2 regions of the Nocardioides terrisoli genome follow, and region 2 is predicted to be linked to the other one. Evidence: predicted binding sites of a transcription regulator. Region 2 holds the regulator's gene; the other holds the start of a gene.
The links. Region 2 encodes LexA, which represses DNA repair genes until DNA is damaged. Its sites were predicted from a motif close to TCGAACANNTGTTCGA; they were not measured.
Positions count from the first base shown of each region.

Region 1: a site for LexA is predicted at 3,427-3,442, ahead of Q9R13_RS13270 (HNH endonuclease signature motif containing protein). Genes of this name have one in related genera too.

Region 1 covers NZ_CP134227.1:2,755,146-2,763,094, forward strand. The annotation lists gene Q9R13_RS13255 (hypothetical protein) at 1-295, shown strand, start outside; gene Q9R13_RS13260 (Fpg/Nei family DNA glycosylase) at 341-1,207, shown strand; gene Q9R13_RS13265 (SGNH/GDSL hydrolase family protein) at 1,310-1,768, opposite strand; gene Q9R13_RS13270 (HNH endonuclease signature motif containing protein) at 1,874-3,271, opposite strand; gene aat (leucyl/phenylalanyl-tRNA--protein transferase) at 3,590-4,264, opposite strand; gene Q9R13_RS13280 (EcsC family protein) at 4,327-5,010, shown strand; gene Q9R13_RS13285 (hypothetical protein) at 4,971-6,173, opposite strand; gene Q9R13_RS13290 (hypothetical protein) at 6,173-7,402, opposite strand; gene Q9R13_RS13295 (hypothetical protein) at 7,411-7,949, opposite strand, start outside.
Region 2 covers NZ_CP134227.1:1,684,913-1,692,861, reverse strand. The annotation lists gene Q9R13_RS08060 (S53 family peptidase) at 1-1,200, opposite strand, end outside; gene lexA (transcriptional repressor LexA) at 1,379-2,164, opposite strand; gene Q9R13_RS08050 (hypothetical protein) at 2,281-2,868, opposite strand; gene Q9R13_RS08045 (helix-turn-helix transcriptional regulator) at 3,013-3,693, opposite strand; gene Q9R13_RS08040 (LysM peptidoglycan-binding domain-containing protein) at 3,933-4,349, shown strand; gene Q9R13_RS08035 (lysoplasmalogenase) at 4,499-5,194, opposite strand; gene Q9R13_RS08030 (hypothetical protein) at 5,226-5,708, opposite strand; gene Q9R13_RS08025 (DUF6318 family protein) at 6,047-6,649, opposite strand; gene Q9R13_RS08020 (hypothetical protein) at 6,757-7,593, opposite strand; gene Q9R13_RS08015 (hypothetical protein) at 7,590-7,895, opposite strand.

The DNA of each region.
Region 1 (7,949 bases), 1.1 Mb from region 2:
GTCGTTCACCGCGCCCTCCGGTGCCGGGGGCGACTACACGGTGGTGGTCCACAGCCGCCAGGTCCGGGTCGTGGGAGCGCGGGACGGGCGGCCGGTCGTCACCTTCGTGATCCCTCCCGGCGAGAAGTTCGGCAGCGGCCCGGCCTGGTCCGGCGACCAGCTCACCTTCCAGCTCGCGCACGGCCGGATGGAGCGTCCGGTGACCTGGGTCACCTGCGACGTCTCAGCCCTCCGCTGCTGGCGCAACGACCTGCCGCTGAACCTCGCATGGCTGGACTCCGACCTCCCCCGCTGACCGCCGCCGCACTCGCCCGCTCGGAGCACTCGCTACGCTCGACGCGTGCCCGAGCTGCCCGAGGTGGAGGCGCTGGCCCAGGACCTGTCCGGCCGGCTGCGTGACCGTGCCATCGTCCGGGTGGACATCGTGGCATTCAGCTGCCTGAAGACCTACGACCCACCGATCAGCGCGCTGAGCGGCAGCCTGGTCGACGGCGTGACCCGGCACGGGAAGTTCCTCGACATCGACGCCTCGGGCACCCACCTGGTGTTGCACCTGGCCCGTGCCGGCTGGGTGCGCTGGAAGGACGAGGTGCCGAAGCTGCCGGCCCGGCCCAGCAGCAAGTCGCCTCTCGCGGCGCGGGTCGTGCTGGACAACCACGCCGGACTCGACATCACCGAGGCCGGCACTCGCAAGAGCCTGGCGCTGTACGTCGTCCGCGATCCGGTCGACATCGAGGGGATCGCCCGGTTGGGGCCGGATCCGCTCGCCGACGACTTCACGATCGACGTGCTGGCCTCGATCCTCCAGGCCAGCGGCCGGGCCCAGATCAAGGGCGTGCTGCGCCAGCAGTCGAACATCGCGGGCATCGGCAACGCCTACTCCGACGAGCTGCTCCATGCTGCCCGACTGTCGCCGTTCAAGCCGGCGAACAGCCTCACCGACGAAGAGCTGACCACGTTGTACGCCGCGCTTCGCGACGTGCTCGGCGACGCCGTACGACGTGCCTCGGGGCTGGCCGCGAGCGAGCTCAAGGGCGAGAAGAAGAGCCACCTGCGGGTGCACGGACGCACCGGTCAGCCCTGCCCGGTGTGCGGCGACACCGTGCGCGAGGTGTCCTTCGCGGACTCGAGCCTGCAGTACTGCCCGACCTGCCAGACCGGCGGCAAACCGCTGGCCGACCGGCGGCTGAGCAAGCTGTTGAAGTAGCTGGGCTGAGACCCTCTGCACATGACGCGCGCATCGCAGGTTGCGTGAGCAGCGCGTGGCTGGTGTCGGTGCCGGCGGTCGTGATCGCGCAGGCAGAAGTCCCTACACGACGCTCAAGGCTGTGCAGATCTCTGGGAGGAGCAGCTCATATGCGGAGCCCGTCAGGTGAACGCCGTCCGAGGCGATGGCCCGAGCGCCCAGCGGAGCGAGCAGTGCGGGGGTGTCGATGAGGTGGTCTGGCCTCAGGGATGCGATCGCGTTGCCCCACACCGCATGTTCGGTCAGGGGCGGCCGGACATAGATCCATGGGCAGGCAAGCTCTGCGACCAGAGCCTTCACCAGTTCGCGGCATTCCTCGGGGCGAGTGCCACGTCTTGCGTCGTTGGTGCCGATCGACAGGACCGCGATGGCGTTGGTTGTGGGGAGGTGTGCTCGTGCTTGGGTGAGGACGTCTGCGGCGGTCGCGCCGCCCACTGCCGCGTTGATCGCGTTGGCGCTGATGCGCGGGAGTGCGCGGCGAATCCGGGCGAGGTGGCTGTCGCCGAGCAGGACTACCTCCACGATCCCTAGTTTGCCGGAATGCAAGGCAGCCGTTGGCCTTGTGGGTCGGGGGCGCATGGGCGGGGCAGCAGGCGGAGGGGCACACCTTCCCGCGACCGGAACTCCTCAGGTGCGTCGGGTGAATCGGATGTCGCCGTTGGGCAGGCGGTTGTGTTGGTAGCGGTCGTCGTGGGCTCGGTGGTGGTGCCAGGAGCACAGCAGCACCCCGTCGGCGAGGTCGGTTCTGCCGCCCTTGGACCAGGGTTTCCAATGATGGGCTTCGGCCCATCCTGCGGGGACGGTGCAGTGCTCGGCCCGACAGGACCGGTCGCGGAGCCGCAGGGCCTTGCGCTGAGCGCGGGAGAACAGTCGTTGGGTGCGGCCCAGGTCGAGGACCTGCCCGGTCCCGTCGAGGACGGCGGGGACCAACTGGGCGGTGCAGGCTAGTCGTCGGGCCTCGCCGGCGGAGATGCGGCCCTGATCGCTGGTGATCACCCCGGCAGCGGTGAGCTGGCTGCGTAGTTGGTCGAGGGTGAGGGTGATGATCACCGTGGTGGCGTCCCCGCCGTGCTCGGGCAGCCTGGCGGGGTCGAGGGCCTCGAGCAGGGCGGTGAACGCCAGCCCGCGTTTGCGGGCGGCCGGGATCCGATCACCCTCACCCACCCCCACCATCCCGATGGTTCCGAGCGGGTTGGCCGGGGCGCTGGTCGGATCCTTGTCGGGGTCGTGGTTGGGTCCGGGCACCGTGGTGCCGTCGTTGAGGCCGTGCCGGGGGCTGGTGAAGGCATCGAGGTAGGTCATCAGCCGGTCCGCGACCGCATCGGGGACCTTGATCCCGATCCGGGTCGACCCGTCCCCCAACCGTCGGGTGAACAGCCGGGTGGATTCTCGGGCGCGGCGCTCCTGCTCCTCCAACCGGCGGCCCTCCTCGGCCTCGGCGATGTCGGGGGCGAGGACCTCGAGGATCTTCGCCCCCAACACCGCCAGCTCCCGGGGACGGTGATCCGCGGCCAGCCCGATCAGGTGCTCCTCGGCCTCCACCAGGATCCCCGGATCCAGATCACCGGGCAGCTCCTCCAGCGCCTGGGCGACCACCCGGGCCTGAGCCAGATTCACCGACCCCTCCCCGAGCGCGACACCCAGCCGGGTCCAGCGCCGCTCCAGCGCCTCACCCAGCCGCAGATCCCGGCTGTTCGGGCTCCGCTCGGTCCGGGTCACATGCGCCAGCCACACCGCAGCGTCCCGGTCCCCGGACTCCTCGGCGACATCATCGGCCACCGCCAACACCCGCAGACCCAGCCCCGCGAGCCGGTCCTGCACCCGCCGCAACCCCACCAACACGCTCTGCTTCTCAGTCGTGGTCAAGAACACCGGCTCCACCCCGGCGACCTTGTCCACCGCCTCATCGACCGCGGCCACGAACCGCACCAGCCGATGCTGCGAGGCATCCTGCGCAGTGGGTGCATCCGACGCACCAGACTTCACGCGCGGCTCTGACAGCTCATGGTCCGGCTTGTCGGCCATTGCAGCCCCCCTCCCACACGCTCGCGAACACCGGCCCCCGCACGGGAGCTCTCGGGTTCTCACATGTGATGGGCTGCGGGCCTGTGAGGGGCCGACTCCATCGGAGCCAGATCCGAGGCCTTAGCCATCGTTATCACCACCGGATCTATATCGAGTAGAACATATGTTCGAACCAGTGTCAAGCGGATCCGCAGCCTGTGTGAAGTCGCAGGACATCGGTGACACTTCTGCATCAGGACGCCTGTGACAGTCGGCCGGGATCTCGCCGCCCCAGGCAAAGGGGGAGATCCCGTCCCGTCAGCCGCGGGAGTCCCATACTCAGAGCGACGACGAGGTCCCGAAGACATCAGGCAGCGGCACCGTGAGCGCGTCGGCCAGCCGGCGCAGATATTCCCGCCGTGGGACCTCGACGACGCCCAGGCTGGCCAGGTGCTCGGTCTGCCACTGGGTGTCCAGCAGCCGGCGCTCGGCGTGCTGGTCGCTGAGCAGGTCGACCAGCGCCACCAGTGCCACCTTGGAGGCGTCCCGCTCGCGGCTGAACATCGACTCACCGGCGAACAGGCCGCCGACGGCCAGCCCATACAGTCCGCCGACCAGCTTCTCCGCACGCCAGGCCTCCACCGAGTGTGCCCAGCCGAGCCGGTGCAGCGCGACGTACGCCTCCCGGACGTCGTCATCGATCCAGCCCGCCGGCCGACCCGGGTCCGCGCACGCGTCGATCACCGCGGTGAAGGCGGTGTCGACCCGGATCTCGAAGCGCCGGCAGGACTTCCGCAGTGACCGGGTGACCCGCAGACCGTCCAGCGGGAGCACGCCACGACGCACCGGGGACCACCAGCCGAGCCGGCCCTCGACGGGCATCGGAAAGAGCCCGAGGCGGTAGGCCGACAGCACCGTGCCGGGCGCCAGGTCGGCCCCGAGGCCCACCAGGTCGTCGTCGGCGGCCGCCGGAGCGCGCAGGCGCCACACGGACGGAGGAGGCTCGATCGGCACCCCCTCATCCAAGCAGTGCGGCCCGGGTCGACCGACCGCTGTCGTTCCGTAGGCTGGTCGACATGAGCAACCTGGGCAGGAGAGTCGGCAGCAGCCTCGCGCCGAGGGTGACGAAGCTGGCGCCGGAGATGACGTCGTCCTTCGTCCACCAGGCACTGCACCGCGCGATCACGGGCGTCGGCAAGCTTCCCGGCGCGGCGGCTGCGGCCGACAAGCAGCTCGCCGAGCAGAGGGGCGATGTCGACCGGGCGATCCACGAGGTCATCGAGAACCACGTGCGGTACGCCGGCGCCGAGGGCTTCGTCACCAACCTGGGCGGGCTGATCACGATGACGGTCACCGTGCCGGCCAACATCACCGGGCTGGCCGTCGTCGAGTGCCGGATGGTCGCCGGCATCCTGCACCTGCGCGGCTACGACCTCGAGGACCCTCGCACCCGCACCGCGATCCTGACCTGCCTGCTGGGCGAGGACCGACTGCTGGCGCTGGTGAAGCGGAAGCGGCTCCCGGGCACCCCGATGGCGATCGCGACCGCGCCGGTGCACGACCCCGACCTGTCGAAGATCGTCGCCAACGAGGTGGCCGCCGAGCTGATCACCCGGGTCGCCGGCAAGCGGGTCGCGATCACGGTGGGCCGCCGGGTGCCGCTGGTGGGCGGTCTGGTGGGCGCGGCCGCGGATGCCTACGCCACCTGGAAGATCGGCCGCTACGTCGACCGGGAGTTCCTGCCGCGCAAGCGCCGGTAGGCGCCGAGGCCGGCCCGGGCGAGCACGCTCCGGTCGGCCGCCGCGACGAACCGCTCCTTGGCCCGGTAGAGCCGCGTCGAGTGCGCCTCGTCGAGTTGACGCATCAGGTCGGCGATGTCCGCGTGCAGGTGGACCTCGACGTCCCGCAGCCGAGCCGACTCCTGCACGCTCGCCGACAGCGCCCGGAGCGCGGCCTGGACGACCTGGCCGGGGTCGGCGGCGTCCGGATCGACGAAGTCGGGAGCGACCTCGTCCGGGAGCAGGTCCTCGAGCGCGCCGACGACGTCGTACCCCTTGCGGGCCAGCTCCTCGACCCATTCGCGGCTGCGCTCGGCCGCCCACGCGTGCATCGGGGGAGGCAGCGTGAGCCGGGCGGACTCCCGGTGGGTGCCGAGGTTCTGGTGGACCAGACCCTCCCGGACGAACTGCCGGTAGTGGTGGTTGGGGAGCACCAGCTCCAGCCGCTCGTTGAGCTGCCGGACCAGGGCGGACTCGGCGACACCCAGGGACGCGTTGGCGCGGTCGCGGGTGGCGAGCATCCCGACGTCGATGCCGAAGGCCGCGGCGAACCGACGGCCGAGGACGTCGTGCGGCGCGCCGTACGGCGGCACCGTGATCACGTGGACCTGCTCGGGAGCCAGCGTGTCGCCCCACCGGGCGAGCACGTCGGGCAGCTCCTGCACGCTCCAGAACCACTGCACGATCTCCATCGAGCGGCTCTCGTCGCGGACCGCGGCGAGGAAGTCGGCGTAGTGGATGGTGCGCCGGTGCTTGATGTTCTCCTGCCACTCCGCGGGCAGCTGGCGGGCCAGGTCCCGCGCCGAGAGGATCACGTGCACCTCCGCGTCGCCGAGCGACTCCAGCGCGCGGGCCACCTGCTGCCGGGACGCCCGACCGAGGATCTCGTGGCTCACCATCGCGGTGCCGGGCCACTGCCGGACCTCGGCGGCCAGCCGCTCCCAGGCTCCGGCGGCCTCACGCTCGAGTCCGCCCCATGGCAGCTGCATCAGGTCCAGCGCGGCCAGGAAGTGGGCGTCGAAGCGCTCGGCCGGGTAGAGCACCCCCTGCTCGGCGAGATGATCGCGGTGCGTGAAGAGCGCGTGCTGGAAGGCCGAGGTGCCGGTCTTCGGCGTCCCCACGTGAAGGAAGACCCGCTCCGCCATCAGACCCCCTTCGCCCGTCCCGTCGAACCCGTCCCGATCCCCCCGGCTGCCACCGCGGCCCACCCGGAGGCGATCGCGGCCAGGGCGACCGCCAGGGTGTCGGCCGGCGGCACGCCGTGCGATGTGCCGCTCGGCAGCAGGCTGGTCAGCGCGGCCACGTCGCCGTGCACAGGGTAGCCAGCGACCCGGACCTGCTCCGCGGTGCGCTCGGCGGCGGCTGCTGCCCAGCTCCGCAGCCCGGGCGGTACGGCGAGGCCGGTGCCCGACCCGGCCACGTCCCGGCCCGGCGTCCAGGACTCGAGCAGTCGGTGCAGGCCGGGCAGGTCGGCCGGCGCGAACTGCTGACCGAGCACCGGGTTGATCCGGCGGCGAAGGTCGACCAGCGCGGGCGGGTCGAGTGGCTCCGTCGTCCGTGGGAGGGCGGTCCCCAGCAGCGTCGCCGCCAGCCGGGCCGCGTCGGCGGGATCGGCGGCGGCGAGCAGGTGCACGCGGTCGGCGCCCGCGGCCACGGCAATCCGATCGGCCAGCGGCACCGGCTGCAGGCGCTGGGGCAGCCGATCGCGCGCCGCCATCGCACGCCAGGTGCGTCGCCACGGCCGGGTGCCGCCCCGACGGCTGCGGGCGGTCCAGTGCTGCTGGACGACCTGCTCGACCGGGCCGGTGAGCACGAGGTGGACAGCCCGGAAGTCCCCCTCCACGAGGCCGGCCGCGGTGAGGGCCCGGCGTACGGCGTCCGCGGACGCGGGCGCGCCGTGCACCCGGAACCGGCGCCGATGCCAGCCCGGGCGTCGATCCGATCGCCCTGCCGGCGACGGCGCATCGCTCGCGCGCCCTCCGGCGCCATCCAGCAGCCGGGCCAGCACCCCGAGCGCGACCCGGAGAAGCTCCGGCGCGGGCAGCGACTCCGGTGCCACGGCCGGAGTGCCGAGGCTGCGCCGTTCGCCCGGCCACGGCAGCGGGATGTCGACGGCGCCGCGGCCCACCGGGGAGGTCGAGCAGACCAGGTCGGCAAGACCGGCAAGGTCCGGCGGTGCGGTCAGGGCGAGTCGGCGCAGCAGCTCCAGCTGGCCGGCGCCCGGGAGCACCGCACCCCGCGGCGCGAGGTCCCCCTCCGAGCCGGTTCGGTCACCCAGTCGGTCACCCAGCCACTCATCCCAGGTCCGGGTGTCGCCGTCCCGCAGGGCGGCCATCCAGCCGGTGACCGCATCGACGTACTGCGCCGGTCGCACGACGGCCGCTACTCGTGGCCCAGCAGCCGCTGGGCGATCCGGCGGGCGCCGCGGCCCTCGCTGCGCGGGTTGTCGATCTCGATCAGCACCGCGGCGAGCGCGTCGAGCGCGGCCTGGGCGACCCGGGTGGGCTGCGGCTGGTCGGGATCGGCCAGGTCGACGTCGGAGTCGGGCCAGCGCGGCCGCAGGTCGTCGAGGTCGCCCACCACGTGCACCCCCGACCCGACGATCCACTCCAGCCACTCGTCGGTGACCTCGTCGACGAACGGCCGATACCGCGCCGGCAGCACCGGGTTGTCGACGTCCTGGCTGGTGCCGTAGACCTCGCGGACCACCAGCTCACGGACGTAGTGCACGTAGGTCTCCCGGGACACCCCCGCCTGGCGCAGTCGCCGGTTGAGCCGGCGTAGGGCGGAGATCTCGGCGATGCCGAGCGAGGCGTTGGCCAGCTCGCTGGGGAGGTACGGCGACGCCGGGTCGAGCCCGAGCACCGAGCCGAACCGGTTCCAGAGCGTGTCGGCCGGCGCGCCCGCGGGGGGCACCGTGA
Region 2 (7,949 bases):
GCTGATGCCCTCCGCGGCCGCCTGAGCCTGGGTGTCCAGCTGCGGCTTGATGTAGCCGGTGGGCAGTGCCTCGCCGCCGTACCCGTAGGAGTTGGTGACGATGTCGGCCAGGTGGTTGTCGACGACCTTGTTCATGATCGCGTCGAGGTCGCGGTAGTTGTTCGGAGCGCCGATGTAGACGATGTCGGCACCGGGAGCCATGGTGTGCGCGGCCTCGATGTCGAGGGTCTCCTCACCGGACCAGCCGCCCGGGTCCTGCTGCTTGTTGGTAGCCCGGTTGTAGGTGCCCGGCGGGACGATCTGGCTGAAGTGGCCCTTGATGCTCGGCAGGCCGTGCTTCGCGCTGTAGGTCTCCACGTCGGACACGATGGTCGGCGATGCGTAGGCGTCGATGACACCGATCGTGACACCCGAGCCGTCGTTGCCGCTGCTGATCGCGCCGCTCATGCCGTAGGCGCCCTGCAACTGCTTGCCGGCATAGCCGCACGGCGCGAACGCGTAGTCGGGCGTCGCCGGCAGCACGGTGCCGTCCGGGGTCGGCGTGTTGTCGACCGTCTTCTCGCCCCAGTAGGACGAGCATGGCTGCGCGTTCACGAACACCGGCGGCGGGGGAGCCGCCTTGTGCTGGATCGCAAGCGTCTGCGACTCGTCGAGACCGATCACCGCCTCGACGTGGGTGAGCGTGGACGGGATGCTCAGCGCGGTGGTGTTGCTGCGCACTGTCTGGCCCTGCACCTTGTACTCCGCGAAGGAGGTCTTGAACGCCGAGGCCGCCTGGCTGGCGGTGCCGGTCGCCTCGACGTACTTGCGGTTGCCGGGGACCGAGGTCACCTTGAAGCCCTGACCCTTCAGCCAGGACTCCACCGCGTTCACGGTGCTGGTGTTGGGCGAGAACTGCTGGTGGAACTGGGCGGGCGTGAGGAACTTGCCGTAGTCGGGACTGCCGGGGGTGGAGACCGACTCGGCGAGCTTCTGGGCGGCGTCACCGCCACGCCAGTCGAGGTAGACGCGGAAGTCGACAGGCTGCGAGCCGGGCGTGCTGCCGACCCTGTGCTGGGCCTTCGCCCAGGCCGGGGTGCTGCCGGGCAGGGTGCTTCGGCCGTTGCTGGCGGCCTGGGCCGGGCTGAGCAGGCCGGTAGTGGCGGCTGCGAGAGCTGCCGCCGCCGCGATCGCGGCGACGGACGGGGCAATTCTTGTCACAGGGGTTCTCCCTTTCCGAGAAATGTGGCCGTCCGAGCAACGGCCACAGGAAAAACTACCCCTATGTGACCCCGAGCACATCCCCTCGCCGCGATCGAGTTCTCAGGAGGACTTCAGCCGGTCGCGGACGTGACGCCGTAGCGGGGCACGCGTCGCTGGAGGCCGGCCAGGAGGGCACCTAGACCCGGCGGAGTACGGCGGTCACCTTGCCGAGAATGGTGGCGTGGGTGCCGTCGATCGGATCATAGGCGTCGTTGTGGGGGAGCAGCCAGACCTTGCCGGACTTGCGCTGGAAGGTCTTCACGGTGGCCTCGCCATCGAGCATCGCGGCCACGATGTCGCCGTTCTCCGCCGTCTGGGCCTGGCGGACCACCACGTAGTCGCCGTGGCAGATCGCTGCGCCGACCATCGAGTCGCCGGAGACCTCGAGCAGGAAGAGGGTGCCCTCGCCGACCAGTGACTTGGGCAGCGGGAAGACCTCCTCGACCTGCTCCTCGGCGAGGATCGGCACACCCGCGGCGATCCGGCCGACCAGCGGGACGTACTGAGCGCCGGGCACCGCGTCGCCGATCCCGGTCGGGTCGAAGCTCTCGTCGCCGGAGTCGGCGTGGGAGATCGCGCGACGGGCGGCCATCAGCTCGGGGATGAACACCTCCAGCGCCCGCGGACGGTTGGGGTCGCGCTTGATGAAGCCCTTCTTCTCCAGCACGCGCAGCTGGTGAGCGACGCTGGAGGAGCTGGCCAGGCCCACCGTGTCGCCGATCTCGCGGATGCTCGGCGGGTAGCCGCGGCGCTCGATCGACTCGCGAAGCGTGTTCAGGATGCGTTGCTGCCGAGGGGTGAGTCCGGTCGCGTCGGGCGCCGCGTCGGGCAGCGCGGTGACGGTTGCGTGTCGCTCCTTGGTGGCGTCCTTGTCGCCCTTGGCGCTGCGTGCGGGGCGCTTCGTGGTGCTCTTGGTGGCCATGGGTCAGACCGTAGACCGATTCCGGGCGGGGTTCAAACATGTGTTCGAACGGCGTGTCGGGTCACGCTCGGGGCCGTGGGCACCGAGCCATGCGTCGACGCGGCTCCTGCGGTCGGTCAGGCTGCTGCTGGACCGGTCGCCGGCCGGCGGCTCACTGCGACCACGGACGCGTGCGGGTCGGACGGCGCGTGCTCGGGACGGTCGGTGGAGACAGGCTCCGCGGGTTCGGCGCGGCCGCCGAGCACGACCCCCATGTCCAGTCCGTACGTCGTGGTGCCCCCGGGGCGGGACTCCCCGTGCTGCATCTCCCCGATCGAGGGACCGGACATCCCGGTGTCGACGGCGCGGACCTCGCCCTGCGCCAGGACCGACAGCGCGTCGGAACCGGCGAAGAGGTTCTCCTGGCGGCTCCGGTCGAGCCGGGAGAGTCGGCGGCGCCACTGCGACCACTCGGAGAACGAGCGCGCTCTGGCGACCCGAGTCGCCTCGCGGAACAGCCCGTCGGCTGCGTCGAAGGCGAGCTCGAGGTGGTGGTACGCCGTCTGGCGTACCGGCAGTGGGGCCTCCAGGCGGACAAGGAGGTCCAGCTCGGCCCGGCACCGCTCGACGCGAACCAGCGCTTCGTCGACGCGGGCGACCAGGTCCTCGGTGACGCCGGGCTGCGCGGCGCGGTCGTGCCTCCAGCGGCGGGCGAGCCTGCTCATCGAAGGCCGGCCTTCGTCTGACGCACCACGCGCTCGCCGCTCCTGAGTCGATGGTGCTGTGCGATCGAGACGATCATCATGTCCGCGTTCCCTTCCCCTTCTTTTCTACAAGGCTGGTAGTGGAAAAGAAAGGGACCTTCGTCCTCACCCCGGCTCGATCTCCGGCTCGATCTCGGCGATGCACAGTGAGGGCTCGACGAACGGGAGCAGCCGGCCGGTCCGCATCGGTGCCCGCATCTTCTCCAGCGCGCCCTGCATCAGGCCGAGATGGACCGAGCAGACGACGTCGGGCCGGTCGGCGGCGACCTCCCGGAAGGGACAGTGCTCCAGTCGGATCTGGTTGCCGTCGCTGCGCCGTGGAGCGAAGCCGACGTCGTCGAGGAGCGCGGTCAGCTGGTTGACCGCATCCTCGGCGGCAGTCTCACGATGGGGCGGTGGTTCCTCCGCGAGGTAGCTTCCCCAGGCCCTGCCTGCGTCCCGGGATGCCGCGGACGGATCGGCGTGGGTGTTCGCGACGAACCCGGCCAGGATCTCGGCGAGCAGTCGGTAGTTGCGCTGATCCTCGTCGATGTCGGTTGTGGGAAGCGCGGCGTACGTCGCCCGCGGCCGGCCGCGCCGGCCCTCCGTGCGGACCGACCGCTCGACGAGCTCGTCCGCAACGAGGTGGTCGAGGTGGAACCGCACGGTGTTGGCGTGCAGGTCGAGCATCCTCGAGATCGCCTGCACGTCCAAGGCGTCGGGCGCGTCGCGGAGCGCGGCCAGCACCTCCGCGCGGCTGGTGCCACGCTGGCCCCGGTGGGCGCCGCCGGTCGTGGGACGGCTCATCTCCCCAGTTTGCCACCAGTGGTCTTGGAGAAAAGATTCGCGACACGCCGTTCGAACATATGTTCTTGCCCGGTTCGAACAGGTGATCTAACCTCGTACATGTGTTCGATCGAACGTCTGATCGACTGGGCCCGGCGAAACTGTCGGTTGCCGCCGATAGACATCGACCAGAACACAGAAGAGGGGTCGCGAACTCCGTCCGGCCACGAGGGCCGGGCACTTCCCTGGAGGTGGACCGAATGAGCACGATGACGATTTCCCCGATCCGTACGGTGAGGCCGGTGCGGCCGCTGCACGTGATCACCGATGCGCCGGTGCGGCGACCGGTGGCTCGCGTCGAGACCCGGTCGGCGCTGCGGCTGACCCGCCGCGGTCGGGCGGTGTTCCTGGTCGCGTTCCTCGCTCTGCTGGTGACCCTGATGGTCGCCTTCGGCGGGCTGGCCACCGCCACCCATGACTCCGGGACGCCCGACCCGGTGCGGATCGTCGAGATCGGTCCGGGCGACACCCTCTACGGGCTGGCCGGGTCGATCGCAGCCCCGGGGCACGTGCGGGACATGGTGTCGCACATCGAGCAGCTCAACTCGCTGTCCGGTCCGGAGCTCCAGGTCGGTCAGCGGCTGGCGCTCCCGCTGGACTCGGGCGCCACGAACTGACGCCGGCCACGGCTGGCTGAGGAGACGTACCGGCCACGGGACTTCGACCCCCCGGCAGGCTGGTCCTTGGGGAAGGCGGGGGCGAACCGATGCGCTCGGTTCGCCCCCGACGCTTGTCGAGACGCCCTGGTGGGCCGGATCGGTGGAGGTCAGCCAGCGAGCGCCGCGCCCTTGCTGAGCAGCAGCTGTCCGGCCGTGTAGGTCGCCATCACCACCGACTCGAGGCGAGGCGGTGGGTTCTTGACCAGGAACCTGCCCGCGCCGAGAACGGTGTCGGAGCCGACGAACAGCGCCGCGCCCGCCAACGTCAGCCGCCTCGAGCGAGCCGGCAGGGTCGGGTCGAGATGGCCGGCGTGCGCGAGCATGCCGGCGAGCAGCGCGGTGTAGCCGAGCACGGCCGGCCCGAGCGCCTTCTCCTGATTGAACGCCCCGATCGCCATGGTCGGTCCGCCGAGCGCGACGAGACCCGCCGCGACCTTGGCCGTGGTCGTGTCGCGCAGGCGCGTGCCGCGGTCGCGGTGCCGACGGAAGCCGGTGACGTACGCGTCGTGGCCGACGCCGAAGGACCCGGCTCCGGCGGCGAACGCCGCGGTGCCGTGGCGTAGGAGCATCAGGTCGCCGCCCCAGCCGCACGCCTGCGCGACCAACGTGCTGGACCGCAGCGGAGAGCCCATCGCCCGCCGATCTGTGGCCAGCGAGGCGGCCAGGGTCGGCATCAGCAGCGGCTTGGTGAGCCGTCGTGACGTCGCGGCGAGCGGGCGGCTGGAGCCAGCGAGCCAGCTGTCGGCTGCAGCAAGGCCGAGGTAGGCGAAGGTCAGCCGGGTACTGAGGGTGAGGCGGGACACGGATGCATCCAAGCAGAGCGGCGGTCGTGGGTCAGTGTCCGGTGCCGGAGAGTGCTGGGGTGGCCTCGACGACGTCGAGGGTGGTGGTGGGTCCGGTGGTGGTGACGGTGGTGGGGACGGGTCGGGTGGGTCCGTTGTTGACGCGGTAGTGGGCGGCCCAGGTGATGGTGACGTGGATGTCGAGGTGGTGGGCGGTGGTGGGGTAGCGGTAGGTGATGGTCTTGGCGGGGTAGGGCGCGCCGGGTGTGGTGGTGGCGGCGGTGGTGCCGTCGCCGTGGGTCCAGGTGAAGGTGGTCGGCCGGATCGCCAGCTGTACGTGTTGTCCGAGCAGGGTGACGGTGCGGGTGAACGGGGTCGCCTGGGTGGAGAAGATGGTCTCGAGGTTGACCAGGGTGGTGTTGCTGGGTTGTACCAGTGCTCTCGGGTGGGGCAGTGGGATGCGTTGGAAGGCTCGGGCGACCAGGCCGGGGGTGATCTGGGGCTTGTTGGCCACCGCGGCGGGCATGCAGGTCATCTCCGCAGTCGTGTGGGGAAGCGGCCTCACACGGTAGTGCCGCATCAGTTCCTGCCCCTTCGGGCAGCGCATCAAGTTCGTGCACAGTCCCTGTCCGCCGGGTACGTGAAGCTGATCCTGGCGGCAGATGGGCTGCCAAACCCACACCTCCGCTGGCGGAGCGGTCGATGTGTTCTTCGTCGTCCCATGACTGTCGGACCGTTGACCATCGGAGTTGCACGACCCGAGGACGAGCAGTTGGCCGGCTGCGCCATCGGCGGACGTGCTGCAGCTGCTGGCGATCGCTGGTGCGCTGGCGAGGAGCGCGGCGAGGAGCGCCAGGATGCCGACGAGCGGAACTATTTTGCGCGGGTCCACTCCGACACCTTCCAAGCGATTCCGTGGCTAGGCGAGACGAAGACGGTGATTGCGTTGGCGCCACCACTGACTGTATTCACGGACCCTTCGCGGCTGCTCTTCACGCGTTGACGGGTGGTCTTGATCACGATGTCGACGTTGAATCCATCGGTGTCTGTGTTGGGCAGGGCATCGGCAACGTCGGCGATCCGCCATGCGCCGCCCTTGATCCACCCCCCAGCTCCGTAGATGCGTTCGAGCTCATGCCTCACCCGCGTGCACGACTCGCAGCCCGCAGCCTCGACGGCCCGCAGCGCCTTCACGTCGCCGGTGGCCTGGGCGTAGTTGATCAGGTCGACGTAGTGGCGGGCGAAGGCGACCGCACCCGCCTTGCTGTGCGCCTTGGCGGCCGAGGGCATCGGCGGGATCGCCGGGGATCGGACAGCCGAGGGGCTGGCGGACGGGCTGTTCGACGGGGACGGCGAGTGCGTGGCGGAGCCACCGCAGCCGACCAGGGCCAGGGCGCACGCCAGCCCGCAGGTCAGCCCGCACAACAGCCCACGCAGCGGCACCGGCACCAACGGCCGGGGTCGAACTCGCACCATCAGGTCCCCTGTCCCGAGAGAGGTGCCCATTTCACTACCCACCGAGCATCAGCGCTACACCACGAGATCGTCTTGTGGACAGCCGTTCTGCAGCGAGCAGCCGGGCGTCAGTGGCAGAAGCGATCGATCATCTGCTGCAGGTCCGCCTGCACTCGTGCGGAGAGCGGCAGGATCAGTCGGACCACGGGCGCCCGTCCCACCCGGAGGTAGGCCGAGAGCAGGAAGGTCTGCTGGGACTGGCTCAGCGAGTGCGGGTCACAGCGGTCGGAGGGTCGGAAGGTGACGGGAAGCCGCAGTGAGTGGTCGTGATCCTCGAGCACCCGCGGCCGGGCCGGCGCGAGCATGTCGATGATCACGCTTCCGCCGACGTCGACGATCCGCACCGGTGCGCTGCCGCTGAGGCGGTCGACCTTGATCGACGTGCGGTAGCGCGCGCCGTCCAAGCGGCCGTGGGCCAGCCGCACCGAGGCCACCTGGGCAAGTCGCTGCAGCCCGCACGCGCGCTGCCAGAGCCGCAGCAGCAGGTCACGGTCCTGCACCAGCAGCGGCAGCGTCCGGGTGCTGCCGTCGATCCCGACCAGCATCGACGCAGCTCTCTGGGGTCGACGATCGCAGTGGGCGGCGCCGTACTCCATGTCGAAGGCGGCGGTCTGGCCGGGCGGCACCACCTGCGACACGCGTACGGCGGGCCAGGCGAATCCCGGCCAGCGGAAGGTCGCGGTGCCGACCTGGATGGTCCGGTGGCTGTTGTTGGTCACGCCGGTGCGCAGCGCGCTGGTGCCCTCCTGGTTGCGGAACTGGGTGGTCGAGGCAGCCAGGTCGCGATCGGGAACCATGGATGGGGCCGCGGAGCCACAGCCGGCGAGGCTCAGCAGCAGGAAGGCCAGGACGACGAGGAGGGCCCGCGAGCCCTGGGCAGGGGCGGTGCCGTGCCGCGCGGTCACCGTCGGCCGTGCTTTCCCCCCGAGGCGGTCACCGGCCGTGGAGCGGGCGCTTCTCCGCGGAGGGTATCGAGGAACTTGCCCCCGAAGATCAGCGCGAGGAACAGGCAGCCCACGGCGCCGAGGGTCGCCACCGCGAGCAGCAGCCAGGCGCCGAGCTCGCCGGCCTTCGCGGACGGCCCCAGCTGGATGGCGTAGTAGACGAGCACGCCCCACGCGAGCGCAGCCGCGACGACGGCAGCGGCGTACGACGCCAGCCGACCGGTCGGGAGGGGAGGTGGTGCACCCCCGCTGTGCTTGCCCACGAGCGTCATTGTGACCTATCACCGCGACGCGCGAGGACCGGACGACACCTCTGC